DNA from 3 places in the Paenibacillus konkukensis genome. Region 3 is predicted to be linked to each of the others. Evidence: predicted binding sites of a transcription regulator. Region 3 holds the regulator's gene; each other region holds the start of a gene.

Region 1 (5,505 bases), 1.4 Mb from region 3:
TGGGCATGGATCGAGAAAAAGACGAGCAGACTGGCCAGAATGGTCGGCGCGCTCCAGCCGATGGCGAAGCCGCGCAGCACCTCCATCGCCTTGTAATCCTTCGCTTTGTCCGCATAGTAGGTCAGGAAGGAGGCGGAGATGAACAGAATGCTGACCAGCGATAAAATAACGACGGACCAGGCATACGGGCTTGTGAACAGCCTGCCGTATTGTAGGACGACCTGACCGCCCCGTTCCTCGATATAGCCGCCCTCCGAGATCGTCAGCACGATGGACAGCGAGGCCGGGATGAATAGACCGCTGCTGCCGTACAGCAGCAGGTAGACCGGGTTGTCCTTCGCTCCGTATGTGCTGAAGGCGTAGTAGGAGCCGCGGATAGCGAGCAGAACGATCGCTATGCTCCCCGGAATGAGCAGGCCGGTTCCGAGGTAATAGGCGGTGTCCGGGAAAAATCCGACCATGCCGACCATAAAGAAAATAAGAAAGACGTTCGTCACTTCCCAGACCGGCGACAAGTAGCGTTCGATGATGCCGTGAACGAGATGCTTCCGTCCGGTGATCATGCTGTAATAGCTGAAGAAACCGGCCCCGAAATCGATGGATGCGACGATCAGGTACCCGTATAGAAATAGCCATAGAACCGTAATGCCGATGAGCTCGATATTCATCTCGGTTCGCCTCCTTCGATGCCGCGGCTGATCATTTCCTGTTCGGCTGTGTTGGTGCGGAACAGCTTGCGCAGCACGGCCCAGACGGTTACGGCCAGCAGCATGTACAGCAGCGAGAACAAGAGCAGCATCCAGTCCACATGAGCGGCCGTCGTCGCTCCATGCTCCGTTCTCATATAGCCGCGGAGAATCCACGGCTGACGTCCGGCTTCGGCGAAGATCCAGCCGCATTCGATAGCGAGCATGGCGAGCGGTCCCGATGCCGCGATGCAGCGCAGCAGCCAGCGGGGCAGCGCCTGCCCCTTAGCCGCCCGCGCCTTGCGGGAGAATAGAATATAGCCGATACAGAGCACGATCAGCAGGCTGCCGATGACGACCATAACGTCGAACAAGTAGTGGATATACAGCGGCGGACGCTCGTCGGCCGGTATATCGTTCAGTCCCGTTACGACGGCGTTCGGCTTGCCGAACGCGAGGATGCTGAGCGCATACGGCAGCTTGAGTCCGTAGCGGACTTCCTGGTTCTCGGTCAATACGCCGCCGACGACGAGAGAGGCCCGGGCGGTCGTCTCAAAATGCCATTCGGCCGCGGCCAGCTTCTCCGGCTGGTATTCGGCGAGGAATTTGCCGGACAGATCGCCGATGAAGGCGGTCAGCAGCGAGAAGATGAGCCCGGCGAGCATCGTCAGCTTCAGCGCTTTCCGGTAGTAGATATGCTTCCTTCCGGCGAGCAGCGATACGGCGGCCGCCGCCGCCAGCACGAAGGCGCTCGTCATGTAGGCGGAAGAGAGCACATGCGCCGTCTTCGTCGGCGTAGCCGGGTTGAACATGGCGACGAGCGGGTCGATATCGACGATCGTACGCCCCGACAGCTTGAAGCCTTGCGGCGTATTCATAAAGGCGTTCACCACGGTAATGAAAAAAGCCGATGCCGAAGAGCCGATGATGACGGGAAGTGCAAGGGAGAAATGAGTCCAGGGATTACGGAACCGGTCCCACGTATACAAATAAATGCCGAGAAAGATCGCTTCGAAGAAAAAGGCGAACGTCTCCAGAAACAGCGGCAGCGCGATAGCTTGACCGGCGATTTGCATAAAGCTCGGCCACAGCAAATTAAGCTGCAGACCGATCGAGGTGCCGGTCACGACCCCGACGGCGACGGTAATCACGAAGCCTCGCGCCCAGCGCCGCGCAAGCAAAGTGTAATAAGGGTCCTTCAGCTTGATCCCGAGAAACTCGGCAATGGCGATCATTACGGGAACGCCGACCCCGATCGTAGCGAAAATAATGTGAAATCCGAGCGTGAGCCCCGTTAAAATGCGGCTGTACACCACCGGGTCGTAGGTCATCATGATCATCAACTCCTTATAAGGTAGGATATGGTTTTATTGTTTACCTATTCCCTTGACGTTAGTATAAATGATCATTGTGATTTAATTCACATAATCTGTGAAACGGAGGTGAACTTATCGTTACAAAATGATGATCTTACCGAAATAATCGACAATTATTGATCGTTTGTTGATTAATCCACACATCGCGAGGAATTGATTATTGCAAGCATGTTGATTCTGTTTAGACTAAAACGTGAGTTGATAAAACAAGCAGCGTTCATAAAATCGCCCATTTGATTTTTATTTAAGCAAATAAGGGAGGAACAACGAAATGGATTATACGAAACTTGGGAATACCGGTTTGGATGTGTCCCGGATTTGTCTTGGTTGTATGGGCTTCGGCGACGCGGAGAAGGGGCATCATCGTTGGGTGCTCGATGAGGAGCGCGCTCGCCCAATCATAAAAAAGGCACTGGAGCTTGGAATTAATTTTTTTGATACAGCAAACGTCTACGCTGAGGGAACGAGCGAAGAGATCGTTGGAAACGTACTCAGGGATTATGCAAACCGCGATGAAGTTGTTATCGCCACTAAAATACATGGACGGATGCATCATGGGCCCAACGGCGCCGGCCTTTCCCGCAAAGCGATCATGAGCGAAATCGATAAGAGCCTTAAGAGATTGAAAACCGACTATGTCGATTTGTATCAAATTCATCGTTGGGATTATAACACGCCCATCGAAGAGACGATGGAGGCGCTTCACGATGTAGTCAAGGCTGGTAAGGCACGATACATCGGCGCTTCCGCCATGTGGGCATGGCAGTTCCAAAAGGCGTTGCATATAGCCGAGAAAAACGGCTGGACTCGATTTGTATCTATGCAAAATCACTTAAACCTCATTTACCGCGAAGAGGAGCGGGAGATGCTGCCGCTCTGCAAGGAAGAAAAAATCGGGGTCATTCCGTATAGCCCGCTCGCAGGAGGAAGATTGGCGCGGGAAGCATCTACGCATCGGGCCGATACCGATCAAATTGCAAAACAAAAATACGATGCCGCAGCGGACGTGGATCAATTGGTGGTCGACCGCGTCGCGGTTCTTGCGGAAAAACATGGCGTTCGCCGTGTTCACATCGCACTGGCGTGGCTGTTGCACAAAGAACCGGTAACCGCCCCCATCGTCGGGGCTACGAAGATTTCTCATCTCGAGGATGCGGAAGCTGCCTTTTCCATTAAATTAACATCTGAAGAGATTGCGTTTTTGGAGGAACCGTATGTACCGCACCGAGTCGTCGGGCATTCATAATTCCGCCTAAGGAAGGTGATGCGCCTGTGAAACCATGATCGCCGCCATCACTCATTGGGAATGTCGCCGGAAGAATAAAGCAAGAGCCGTTCGTTTATGTATAAGCTCGAACGGCTCTTTTGGCATCATCTATGTCTCAATAACGATACGTTCAGATAGGCTATCCTCGTAACAGCATTTTTTCGGATTCATCCTGTACCATGCTTTTCAAATCATGGCCGGTCGGGTTCTGGAAGATCCGTAGACCAAAATCCGGCGCGACCGCAAGAATATGATCGAAAATATCAGATTGTATGCCCTCATATACAGCCCAGTTGATGTCATTGGTAAAAGCGTAAACTTCCAAAGGGATTCCTGTCTCCTCTGGAGCCAACTGCCGGATCATACGAGTCATTCCCTCATGGATGTTGGGGTGGTGCTCTATATAGCTCTGGATATATGCCCGGAATACGCCTATATTCGTCATCGCACGGCCATTCACTCTTACGGAACGATCAATACCGTTTTCCTGGTTGTATTGCTCGATTTCTGCTTCTTTACGAGCAATGTACTCATTCAGAAAATGAATTTTTCTAAACTTCTCAATCATTTCCGGTGTGCAGAAAGCTATGCTGCTTACATCGATATAAACTGCGCGTTTAATCCGGCGGCCGCCGGAGTTTTGCATGCCCCGCCAATTTTTGAACGAGTCCGAGATTAGGGCGTACGTCGGAATCGTAGTAATGGTTTTATCCCAGTTTTGTACCTTGACGGTATTTAAGGAAATATCAATCACGTCACCGTCAGCCCCGTACTTAGTCATCTCGATCCAATCGCCAACCCGCACCATGTCATTGGCCGTCAACTGGACGCCGGCAACCAGCCCCAACAAGGAATCCTTGAAAATTAACAGCAGAACAGCCGATAAAGCGCCGATGCCGCTCAGCAAAATCAGCGGACTTTGACCGATTAAATTGGAGATGACCAGAATGCCGCCGATCGTAAATAAAAAGATCTTAACGACCTGTATATAGCCGCGAATGGGCCGGGTCTTGGATATTTCATAGGTAATATAGATATCGTTGATGGCATTCAGCAGCGCATCCAGCACGAAAATCATCACGATGATCATATAGACGAAGACGCCCTTCGCGATTAAGTACGTATAGAGCGGGAACGAAAAAGAGAAATAGTAAATAATGATGGCCGGTACAAGATGAGAGAGCCTCTGAATGATTTTATGATCTAGAATGTAATGATTCCAAGTCGTCCGACTGTGGTTTCGTATATACGCAGTAACAAGCTTCAGTACAATTCCCTTCGTAACATAATTGGCAAAGATACAAAGCAAAGCGATCCCAGCGATCAATATTGCATCGGCAAGATAAACAGTTGCAGCTCCATGGAAACCCATACTCTCAAGTAACTTTGTAATATATTCCATAATCGCCTCCTGAAAAATAAAAAGTCCCCCTTGTAATACGCACAAGTGGGAGTTTATTACCTACTATCTTACCTGAACGGTCCAAACCCGTCAATGATTACAAGCCTGACACTGCAGAAGCTTTATTCAGTTAAGCTTGGCCTCCTAACCGCAGGAATAATGTCTGCGAATAACAACATAATGTCGTTTTAGCTGAGGGATATGTTGCTTTTGCTTGAATATTTCGGAAGACCGCAGGAAAAAATGTAACGAAACAAGCGCGAAGCTTCTTTAACGGAGGATACTATGGTTTTTATCGTCTCTATCCTTATCATTGCCGCGTTCGTATTATGGGGCATGATGAATCCGGAAGGTTTGGTCAAACAGGCAGATCAATTTCTGGCTTTTACAACAAGCAACTTCGGATGGTTTTATTTATTTGTGACCTTCGGTTTTTTAATCTTTGTAGTTTACTTGGCCTTTAGCAAATATGGACAGATTCGGTTGGGCCATGATGAGGATGAACCGGAATTTTCCGATCTGAGCTGGTTCGCCATGCTGTTCAGCGCTGGAATGGGAATCGGGCTGGTCTTCTGGGGCGTAGCCGAGCCGCTTTCCCATTATACGACACCGCCGCAAGGTGCGGAAAGTCAGTCTGTTGAGTCGGCAAGGCTCGCTATGCAATACGCGTTTTTTCATTGGGGACTTCATCCTTGGGCCATCTATTCGGTTGTGGGAGTGACTCTTGCTTATTTTCAATTTAGAAAAAAACGTTCGGGTCTCATAAGCCAAACT
Region 2 (5,505 bases), 2.7 Mb from region 3:
GTTCACCACGCCGGACGGTTCGCTGCCGTAAATTTCGATCTCCGTGTAGCTATTCCACAAACTGACGGAATTGCAATGGCCGACAATGCGGACATAGCGCACGCCGCTGACATCGGGAAAATCGAACGTTTGCAGCGAGTCGTTCAAGCTGCTGACGACGCCGCTCTGCGCCGTCGTAAACGCGCTGCCGTTCGCCGAAGTTTGAATATCGAAAGTAAACGTACGCGTCGATCCGCTTTGAAAAGCCATCTTAATGTACGAGACTTGTTTGGCTGCTCCCAAATCGAGCTGAATCCATTGGCCGTCGCCGCTCGCCGACCAGCGGGTCGCCAAGCTTCCGTCGACGACGTTGGCCGGAACGTTGCCGTCGTCGGCGCTGGCGGTTACTCCGGAAGCGGGCACCGTCAGCTTGATGTCGGCCGCGTTCCCGATCCCGGGCAGCATAGCGAACACAAGAAGCAGGCACAAGAACGCCGCAAATGCGTTTTTACAATTTTTCATTAGCCGCACATCCTTCACATAAATGATGTTTTTTTTCAAAACAATTTTATTGCCGGACTGTTGGCTTCCCTCTCCTCTCGACGAAAAATAAAGCGGTTTCATATCGGTTCGAGTGCGCACTCAATTCATTTATAAGGGCTTTTCTCCCAAAAATAAATCATCAAAACATAAAATGGCACTTAAAAATCGCAACTAAAACCTGAAAAATCGGAGTTTGGCCCCTATGGTATCAGCAGCCTCCGCAAGAAGACATCCCCCCTATTCCGCAGCTGGCGGACGCGGCGGCCCGAGCCGCCATCTAATCCTTTTTTATCCTCAGTTTCCATTTTGATGATCATTTCACATTTTGATGATTTCTTTCTAAAGCCGATTCCTTTATAAATAAATTGGAATCGTTCACAAATTATTCAGGGGGTGTGCGTATTGAAGAAATATTACGGATGGAAGCCGTCGCTTGCGGTCCTTATTGCCGCATCGGCCGTCTTATCCGGCTGCATGGGAGATCCGGGCGGGGGCGCCGGCAAGGTTGAGGAAGCTGAGACTCCGTCAGCCGTTAACGAGCCTGTAACCGTTAAACTGGCGACCAGCCAAGGGATTTTTAACGAAGCCGAATTCAAGCAGTACATAGTCGATCCGGTCGCCAAAAAGTACCCGAATATTAACGTGGAGTACATCAATACCTCGGAAAAAGGCTCCTCGCTCAACGAGATCATCGCTGCCGGCAACATTCCGGATATCGTCGTCGGTTACGGGTCCACCATCAAATCGCTGATCGAGCTGCAGCTTTTCTATAATATGGAACCGCTGATCAAGCAGAACAAATTCGATGTGAACCGGATTATTCCCGAGATGATCGATTACATCAGAGTCAACGGCGGCAGCAACGATTTGGGCGGCTTGCCCGTGTACAACAATGCATTCGGTTTGTTTTACAATAAAACCTTGTTCGATAAATTCGCCGTGCCTTATCCGAAGGACGGGATGACCTGGGAGGAAATCGGGGATCTCGGGAAGAAGATGACGAGAAATTACGACGGCGTCCAATATCGCGGGCTGTTCCCGGACAACGTGAACCGGATGGTCAATCAGATTACGCTGTATCAGCTGGACAAGGACAATAAGGCGACCATAACGACGGACCCTTGGAAAAAAGCGTTCGATCTATGGGAAAGCATCTACAACTATCCCGGCAACTCCGACGCTCCTTATAATACAATGAATTTCGGCGAAAATCAGAAGGCGTTCGTCGAGGGCCGGCTGGCGATGATTACCGGATACAGCAGCACAGTCAACGCGCTAAAGAGCGCGCCGGATATGAACTGGGACGTCGTAACTTATCCGCAGCACAAAGATAATATGGGATTCAGCACCAACGTAGATACTCCGAATATGTCGATCACCGCCCAAAGCAAAAACAAACAAGCCGCCTTCCTCGTCATTGAAACCGCATTGTCCGACGAAGTCCAGCTGCAGTTGGCGCGAAACGGGAAAATGTCCGTCCTGTCCAGCGAGAAGGTGAAGGAAGAGTTCGGCAAAGCCATTCCCGAATTCGCCGGCAAGACGTACAACTTGAGCAGCATGACCCGCCTGAAGCCGTCTGTCCCCCGGATTTCCAAATATCAGGGCAGCGATACGAACAAAGTTATTCTGGACGCTTATGAAAGCGTACTCAAAAAAGAAAAGGACATCAATACCGCCCTGCGCGATGCGGATGAACAGATTAATGCCATCGTGCAGGCGAAAATAAGACAAGAATAGCCTTTTTCAGATTATCCGCAAGCTGCGCCCGATTCGGGCCCGCCTCACCTCTTAACCATGCGCCGCCGAGACGCTGTCACGATTTCGCCGGAAATGTTGTGACGGCCGTCACATGCGCGTGCTCCCGCTTCTGATAAGCTAAGCGTTGTAAGAAAACATTAGCGAATCAGCGAATGGAGGAAGACTTATGTTTTGTTACCAATGCGAACAAACGCCGAGCGGCGGCTGTAAGGTGATCGGGGTATGCGGAAAAGACGAGACGATCGCCAGCTTGCAGGATACGATGATTTTTGCGTTAAAGGGGATTGCCGCGTATGCGACGCATGCCCGGCAGCTTGGCTATACCGACCCGGAAGTGGATAAAATCACCCATGAAGCGCTTTATATGACTTTAACCAACTCCAATTTTAATCTGCAGGAGCATCTGGATATGGCCATGAAGGTCGGCCATGCCGCCGTGCGGATCATGGATGTGCTCGACCGGGCGCACACGACGCATTTCGGCGTCCCCCAGCCGGTCACGGTGCCGCAAAATAAAATCGAGGGCAAATGCATCGTCGTGACAGGGCATAACCTGTACGCGCTGGAGGAGCTGCTGAAGCAGACGGAAGGCAAAGGCATCCATATTTACACCCATTCCGAAATGCTGCCGGCGCACGGGTATCCGAAGCTGAAGCAGTATGCGCATTTGAAAGGCAATATCGGCAAAGCCTGGTATGACCAGCGCCGGTTATTCGAGCAGTTCCCGGGAGCGATTCTGGCGACGACAAACTGCGTGATGCCGATCAAAGGCACGTATGCGGACCGTTTCTTCTCCTATGAGGTAGCCGGTCTTGAGAATGTCACGAAAATCGTCGGCGACGATTTCTCTCCGCTCATCGAGCGGGCGCTGGAGCTGCCGGAGGCGCATATCGACTCCGATCAGGTGCTTACGACCGGCTACCATCACGAAACTGTGATCGGGCTTGCGCCGGAGATCATCCAAGCCGTTCGGGACGGTCTGATCAAGCGTTTTTTTGTCATCGCCGGCTGCGACGCCCCGGGCAAAGGCGGCGAATATTACCGCGAGCTCGCCACCTCGCTTCCGAGCGACACCGTCATTTTGACGACGTCCTGTGGCAAGTTCCGCTTCAACGATGTGGATTACGGAACGGTGCCCGGCACCGGCATCCCGCGCTACATCGACTTGGGTCAATGCAACAACTCCGGCTCTACGGTCAAAATCGCGCTCGCGCTCGCCGACGCCTTCGGATGCAGCGTGAACGAGCTGCCGGTGAGCATCGTGCTGTCCTGGTTCGAGCAAAAGGCCGTGGCCATTCTGCTTGGCCTGTTCAGTCTCGGCATCCAGGATATCCGGATCGGTCCGAAAGCGCCGGAATTTATTAACGAAGGCGTATTGAACGTCCTCGTCGAAAAATTCGGGCTGAAGCTGATCGGCGACGCGCAGGAGGATATGGCAACCATGCTTGCGCTGCACTAATCTTGGGCCGGAGCTTCCGCTTCACGCAACAAATCCCTCTGCCTCTGCGGCTTCATGTCCGCCGAAGCAGGGGGATTATTGTATCAGGGCTACGTCAGCTCGACCTGCGCAAGCGCCTCCTTGGCCGGCCCCTCGATGACATCGCCGCTGTACGAATACCGCGAGCCGTGGCAAGGGCAATCCCAAGTCCGCTCCGCTTCGTTCCACTCCACTTCGCAGCCCATATGCGTGCAGGTCGTATCGACGACATGCAGCTTTCCGGCGGCATCCCGGTAGGCTCCGGCTTTTTTGCCGTTCACCTGTACGAGCGCGCCTTCATCCGGCGACAAATCTTCCGGTTCTTTGTGCGGCGTCTCCAGCTGGCCTGTCAAAAAATGCATCGCCACGTCCGCATTTTGCTTGATAAACGTCTTGATGCTCGGATCGGCGTGAAATCGGCGCGGGGTAAACACTTCCTCGTAAGGGCTCTTCTCGCCCGTAATCAGCTTCGCATTCAGCATCGCCGCAGCGATGCCGCTTGTCATACCCCATTTGCGGAAGCCGGTGGCGATCCAATGATTCGGAACGCCGGGCCACGCTTGACCGATATACGGCATGTTGTCGAGCGTGTACAAATCTTGGGCGGACCAGCGGTACAATATGTCCCGAAGCCCGAACGTCTCTTCGCCGAACTTCTGCAAATGCTCGTAATATTGGAACGTGCATATGCCTTGTCCCGCCTTATGCCCTTCGCCGCCCAGCAGCACCGCCGGCTCGCCGTCGATGAGCAGCGGACGCAGAGAACGCTTCGGCTCCTCGGCGCTGATGTACATACCTCCGGGATACGGCTGCTTCGTCCGGACGGCGAGCACATACGACCGCTCCGCATGAAGCCGGGCGAAATAAAGCCCCTTCAAATCGCGATACGGAAAATGGGAGGCGCTGACGACATGGCTGCATGTAATTTGCGGTCCGTGCTTCGTCCTTACGGTCGGCCGCGTCTCCAAGGTGGAGCCTACCACCGTCGTTTGCTCGAAAATTTGCCCTCCCATACGAATAATCTCCTCCGCAAGCCGGGCCAGAAACGGAACCGGATTGAAGCGAGCCTGACGTTTCATGATGACGGCCGCTTTCGTTTCATAGGGCAGCGGCGCCGTATCGGCATAAGCGCTTGGGATGCCGAGCTTCTCGTAGGCTTTATACTCGGCTTGAATTTTCTGCACATAATCGTCGCGGCTTGTATAGACGCAGGCATCCTCTTCGCTTAACTGACAGTCGACGCCCAGCTCGGCGGCTGTCGCCGTGATCCATGTTAGCGCTTCATGGTTCGCCTCGTAATATAAACGGGCTTTCTCTTCCCCGAAATGGGCGATGAATTCATCGTAGATAAGATCGTGCTGGGCCGTTATTTTGGCCGTCGTCGAGCCCGTCGTTCCTTCCAGAATGCGTCCTGCGTTCAGGACGATCACCTTCACGCCCTGCTTCGCGAGCAAATAAGCGGTGGCCATGCCGGTAATTCCGCCGCCGATCACGGTGACATCAGTCTCAAGATTGGCGAGCAGCTTGGGAAATTGCGGAATCGGCATCGAGCGAAGCCAGTAGGAATCGGGAAATTGCGGCATGCTGACGGCAGCCGGTTCACTTTGCAGCGTCATGGTCATTTACCCCTTAGCTTCATTTTTTTTGCATAGGATTTCCTTTCCAGGCCGATTCTATACAACAACAACTCCCCCAAAAGTGACGCGATGCTCGGTTTCCTAAACAATGAAAAACCCCCTTGCAGGCCG
Region 3 (5,505 bases):
GCTTGGCGTCCTGTACCTCCGGAGGACATAAGCCGATCACGCCGCGCGTCAAGACGGCGCGCATTCCGCTGCGCTCCACAGCCTGCGCGACTTCGTTCATATGATCGTACATATCGACGAACGTCGTCGTCCCTCCCTTGATCATCTCCAGGATGGACAGCTCCGTTCCCCAACGAACATCGTGAGCGGTAAACTTGCCTTCCATCGGCCACATTTTCTCCTGCAGCCAAACCTGCAGCGCGAGGTCGTCGCCGTAGCCGCGCAAGAGCGACATTGCCGCATGGCAATGCGTGTTGACAAGCCCCGGCATGAACAGCTTGTTCGTTCCGTCAATACGTTCGTCATACTGCTCCAGCGGCAGCGGCGCTTCCGTGCCGATATATGTAATCCGGTTGTCTTCTATTACCATACAACCGTTAACGATCGGATGTTGTTCATTCCATATAATGAATTGTCCGTTAGTAATTATCGTTTTTTTCATAATCACCTTATCCTTTCCGACTCCTAGCATCAACCTCCACTGTACAACTTCGTTAGCCGAAAAGCAAGTAATAGAGCGGCTGTCAAGAGGTTTAACCGCTGCATCATTAATGTTTGATGAACATATTCTGAATTGGATAAACTATGATTGCATTCCCTTACTCTGATGTGTTATTTTTATTTTTGGTGTTCATTTTCACGCTTATTCTACATTATTCGCGATCATTATTCGTTGTGTAAATTATTTACATATATTGAAGGAGGCTGTTTCATGCTTTTCGCCAAAAAGAACGATACCGACTTTTTGCTCCTGCTGATCAAAGCGTCGGAAAATACGCTGCACGCGGCGCAAATGTTTCGCAACGCCGTAATGGGAGATCAACCGCCCGCAGCGTTCTATCCTCAATTGAAGGATTTAGAGAACAAAGGCGATCAGATTACCCATCAAATTTTCAAAGGGCTGAACAAAGTGTTCATTACCCCATTGGATCGGGAAGATATTATGGAACTTGCCTCCAAAGTCGACGATGTCATCGACGGGATCGAAGCGACGATCGCACGTTTCGATTATTTGAACATTAACGAGAGCGATAAGTATATGCAGGAGTTTTCCGCCGTTCTTGTTGCCAGCTGCCAGCATATTCTCGATGCCTTCAAACTATTGTCCAAAAAGAAATATATGCAAATTACCGAACATACCGTCCAAATCAACAGCTTGGAGAACGAGGCCGACCGGTTAATGCGGGAAGGAATTCGCGAAATTTTCTTGAATCCTCAAGACCCTTATCACGATTTCAAGCTTAAGGAGCTCTATGAACGCCTTGAGCAAACTACGGATGCCTGTGAAGACGTAGCGAACATTTTGGAAAGCGTCGTATTGCGTTATTCGTAAGCTGCTTCGCAACCGGTAGGAGGTAATTATGTTAACCCTTTTGTTCATCATCGTAGGATTGGCTTTGCTGTTCGATTTCATCAACGGCTTTCACGATACGGCCAATGCGATTGCAACATCGATATCGACCAGGGCATTATCCCCTAAGGTAGCCGTTTTTTTCGCGGCCACCCTCAATTTTATCGGAGCGGTTTACTCCTCTGAAGTGGCCAAAACGATCGGCGGCAAAGTCGCCAATCCGGCAACCATCGAAAACGGGGTTACCGTTGTCATCGCGGCATTAATTACGGCTATTATATGGAATTTAGTCACTTGGTATTTCGGCATTCCTTCCTCCTCCTCGCATACGTTGATCGGAGCTTTAGCCGGCGCCGTCGTGGCCGGTGCGGGGATATCCGCAGTCAACTGGAGCGGCTTTAAAGAAATTATCGCTATTCTGATCCTGTCTCCCATGATCGCTTTTGCAACAGGATTCATCATTATGTGGATCATTAAACAGATCATTTTTGCCAGCGGCAATCATTCCCGCTCGAAGCTAAATCGAATGTTCCGGTTTTTTCAAATTTTTTCGGCCGGCCTTCTCTCCCTGTCGCACGGAGGCAACGATGCTCAGAAAGCAATGGGAATTATCGTTTTCGGAATGGTGGCGTTAGGGTACCAAACCAATTTGGACGTGCCGTTATGGGTTAAATTATGCGCGGCTACCGCCATGGGCCTCGGCACTTCGATCGGCGGATGGAAGATCATCAAGACCATGAGCAAAAATCTGATTAAGATCGAGCCGATCAACGGGTTCGCTTCCGATCTGAATTCATCCATCGTTATTCAGATTTCGACGGCAATGGGGATGCCGTTGTCCACGACGCATGTCATTTCGTCCTCGATTATCGGGACGGGATCGGTACTGAGGTTTCACGACGTAAAGTGGGCGACCGTTACCAAAATGGTTATGACTTGGGTCATTACGATCCCGATTAGTATGGCGCTCTCTTATCTCATCTACAAAGTCGTTTCTCTCGTCATTTGAGCTTGATTTCTCCTTACATACGATTAACCGTTACACGCCCAAAAAGCCTACATCGCTGTAGGCTTTTTTTGACGTACTTTTTTGACGTATAGGTTTCTAATCAAGATAGTACGCGAGGCTTTGCAGCTCCGTCGTAAAATCGGCGTGATGCACCCGAATTTCATTCGGAACTTTAATAATAATCGGAGCAAAATTCAAAATCGCTTCGACTCCGGCCTCGACAAACTGATTGGCTACTCCTTGCGCTTCAGCGGCAGGAACGGTAATGATCCCGATTCTTACATGCAGCTCTTTGATCGCTGCTTTGAGCTCTTCCATCGGCTTCACATTCAAATTGTTGATCGACTCCCCGATCTTCGATGCGTGCGCGTCGAAAACGGCGACAATTTTCATATTATCTTTCAAATAAGCGTTATAGTTGCATAATGCCCGCCCAAGATTACCCGCTCCGACGAGCGCTACCGGAATCACTTTATCAAGCTTTAAAATTTGCCGTATTTTTTCGATTAAATAGTCGACGTCGTAGCCGATTCCTTTTTTGCCGAACTCTCCGAAATAGGCGAGATCTTTGCGGATTTGAGCCGGGTTAAGATCCAGCTTTTGACCCAAATCCTGCGAAGATACCGTATTCACGCTTTTTTTGCTCAATTCGTTCAAAAACCGTAAATAGACCGGCAGTCTGCGAACGACCGCTTCGGAAATTTTAATTGTTTTCATACGTCGCTTTCCCCCATCCACTGCTTAATTCTCGGTACCAATTGATTGGTCGGCATATGCTCGATTTTGGGGCCGGGCAGCGAGTACAAGAAGTACTTTCCATATGTCGTATCAATGACCCGGGTATCATATATAATGACGATGCCTTTATCGTTCGCCGTCCGAACCAATCTCCCGAAGCCCTGCTTAAAGCGGATCACGGCCTGGGGCACCGACAGCTTCATGAAAGGATTTTGGTTAAGCTTCTTCAAATTTTCCGTCTTCGCTTCCACTAACGGATGATTCGGAGGCTGGAACGGAAGCCGCACGATCGCCAGACAGCTCAGCGCGTCGCCGGGAATGTCCACGCCTTCCCAGAAGCTGCTCGTTCCCAGCAGTACGCTCGCCGGACTGTTCTGGAACAAGCGGGTCAGCTTGCTCCGGTTGCTGCTGTCAACCCCTTGACCCAATACCTGAATGCCAAAAGGGCTCAGCACTTCCTTCAATGCCGCGTGAGTGAGCTTCAGCATCCGGTTGGACGTGAACAGCACCAGCATACGTCCTTTGGTCTCCAGCGCTACCTCGGCAAGCGATTGCGTCAGCCGGTCCAAGAACTGCTTCTCTCCTGAATTGCCGCGAATGCTGGGGAAATCTCTTGGAATCGCCACCAGCGCCTGCTGACGATAATTGAAAGGAGAAGGCAGCTGCACCGTCTTCAGTTTGGCCTGTACGGAGCCGTCCTTCACTTCTTCAAGTCCCAGCTGCTCGCAGGTATAATCAAAAGACTTGCCTACGGAAAGCGTAGCCGAGGTCATGATGACGCTGTCTTTTACCTCGAAAAAGTGCTGCTGAAGCATCGGGCTGACGTCGATCGGAACGCAAACGAGCTGCAGCGATTTGCTCTTGTTATGCTGTCCCCCTTCAAGCCAATATACGTAATTGTCGTCCGGCATCGTCATAAAAAAATGCAGATTGTCACGGTGACGGTACAGCTCCTTGACGGTGCCGCCGATATCGGTTACGACTCCCTGAAGATCCTGCTCGTCTTGAAGCTCCTTCATTTCGCTGAGCATTTTATCCAGTTTTTTCAAAACCTCGGAGCAGTTCAAATAAATGTTCTCTTCGAGAACAAGCAGCTTATCCCACGAGCTTGGCGTCTGGTCTTTCTTAATCCGGAATACAAGCTGTCCGCCCTCGGTTTGCGACGGATCGGAACGCGAGGCAAGCAGTTGGTACAACAGCTCGGCCAGTTCGTCCCACTGTTCCTTAATCGCAACGATTTTCGGAATGACCGCGTCTATAACGCCGCTCCACGCTTGCGCCCGCTCCGATTCCTCGCGCTGCAGCCTGGCCTTCAGGGAAGATAATTGGCCGCTGCGGCCGTCTTTATACAACCACCATAACGTATTCAGGAAAGCCCCGTAGAACAGCTCGATACCCAAATGCTTGCTGGCTACTTCCTCGAAATGATGCGCTTCATCGATAACAAGATGCTTATAGGACGGCAGAAGCCGGTTTTCCGCCTTCGTATCCGTAAACAGCATAGAGTGGTTGGTTATAATGACATCGGCCGTATTGGACTCATGCCGGGCACGATGATAAAAGCAGCGTTTGAACCAGGGGCATGCTCTGTTCAGACAGGAATCGGAATCGCTTGCCACCGTATGCCAAAACTGATTGCCTTTATTCGTGGCAAAATGCAGCTCTTCTTCGTCGCCCTGCTTCGTTTCGCTAAGCCAGACAAGCATTTGTCCGGCCGTGATCCGGTCTTCTTTGCCGTTTTCAAAATCTTGAAGATTCATTTTATGCTCGAATTTGCGCAAGCACAAATAATGACTTCTTCCTTTCAACACCGCCGCGCGAAAGCCCACCGGAAATAAACTGTGCAGAAGCGGTATGTCTCTTTCTCTAATCTGCTCCTGCAAATTGATGGTGTGCGTACTGACAAGCACCTTCTTATCCTTCTTCAGCCCGTAATACAGCGACGGAATCAAATAACCGAGCGATTTGCCCGTACCGGTTCCCGCTTCGATCATCAGATGCTTGCCTTCTTCGAAAGCGGCTTCGACCTCTTCCAGCATCTTCACCTGAGCTTCGCGGTCCTCGTAGGACTCGAAACGGATTTGCAGCTGCTGTTTGAGCCATTCATAAAATTCGGCGAAGCTATCCGGAATCGATTGCATTTCGTCGTCCTCGCGCACCGGCTCTTCGTTGCCCCACTCATCCACATTGATGGCAAACTGGCGAAAATAACGTCCTTCCTCCGTATCCACAGAGGTAAACATTTCCTTATACGCTTTCATTTCATGAAGAAACCATCCGAGATCGCTAGTCACTTCATCGAAAATAAGGGATAACCGCTGAAGCGTAAGCAGCGGCAAGCTTTGGAGCCTCTCCAAGCAGCGCAGCC

The links. The regulator Rex, encoded in region 3, represses fermentation and respiration genes when NADH is low (regulators of the CRP and FNR family bind a similar motif). The targets are predictions, from matches to a motif close to TTGTGAAATATTTCACAA.
Region 1: SK3146_RS11285 (cytochrome ubiquinol oxidase subunit I) is a predicted target of Rex. The motif match lies at 2,095-2,112, and genes of this name have one in related genera.
Region 2: hcp (hydroxylamine reductase) is a predicted target of Rex. The motif match lies at 2,356-2,373, and genes of this name have one in related genera.

Annotation. Positions count from the first base shown of each region.
Region 1 is NZ_CP027059.1:2,643,615-2,649,119, reverse strand. Features, by position in the region: gene SK3146_RS11290 (cytochrome d ubiquinol oxidase subunit II) at 1-668, opposite strand, end outside; gene SK3146_RS11285 (cytochrome ubiquinol oxidase subunit I) at 665-2,020, opposite strand; gene SK3146_RS11280 (aldo/keto reductase) at 2,334-3,308, shown strand; gene SK3146_RS11275 (mechanosensitive ion channel family protein) at 3,469-4,731, opposite strand; gene SK3146_RS11270 (glycine betaine uptake BCCT transporter) at 5,017-5,505, shown strand, end outside.
Region 2 is NZ_CP027059.1:6,442,788-6,448,292, reverse strand. Features, by position in the region: gene SK3146_RS27995 (chondroitinase-B domain-containing protein) at 1-501, opposite strand, end outside; gene SK3146_RS27990 (ABC transporter substrate-binding protein) at 925-2,259, shown strand; gene hcp (hydroxylamine reductase) at 2,447-3,739, shown strand; gene SK3146_RS27980 (FAD-dependent oxidoreductase) at 3,829-5,373, opposite strand.
Region 3 is NZ_CP027059.1:1,208,439-1,213,943, forward strand. Features, by position in the region: gene SK3146_RS05185 (amidohydrolase) at 1-481, opposite strand, end outside; gene SK3146_RS05190 (DUF47 domain-containing protein) at 752-1,372, shown strand; gene SK3146_RS05195 (inorganic phosphate transporter) at 1,401-2,399, shown strand; gene SK3146_RS05200 (redox-sensing transcriptional repressor Rex) at 2,496-3,116, opposite strand; gene dinG (ATP-dependent DNA helicase DinG) at 3,113-5,505, opposite strand, start outside.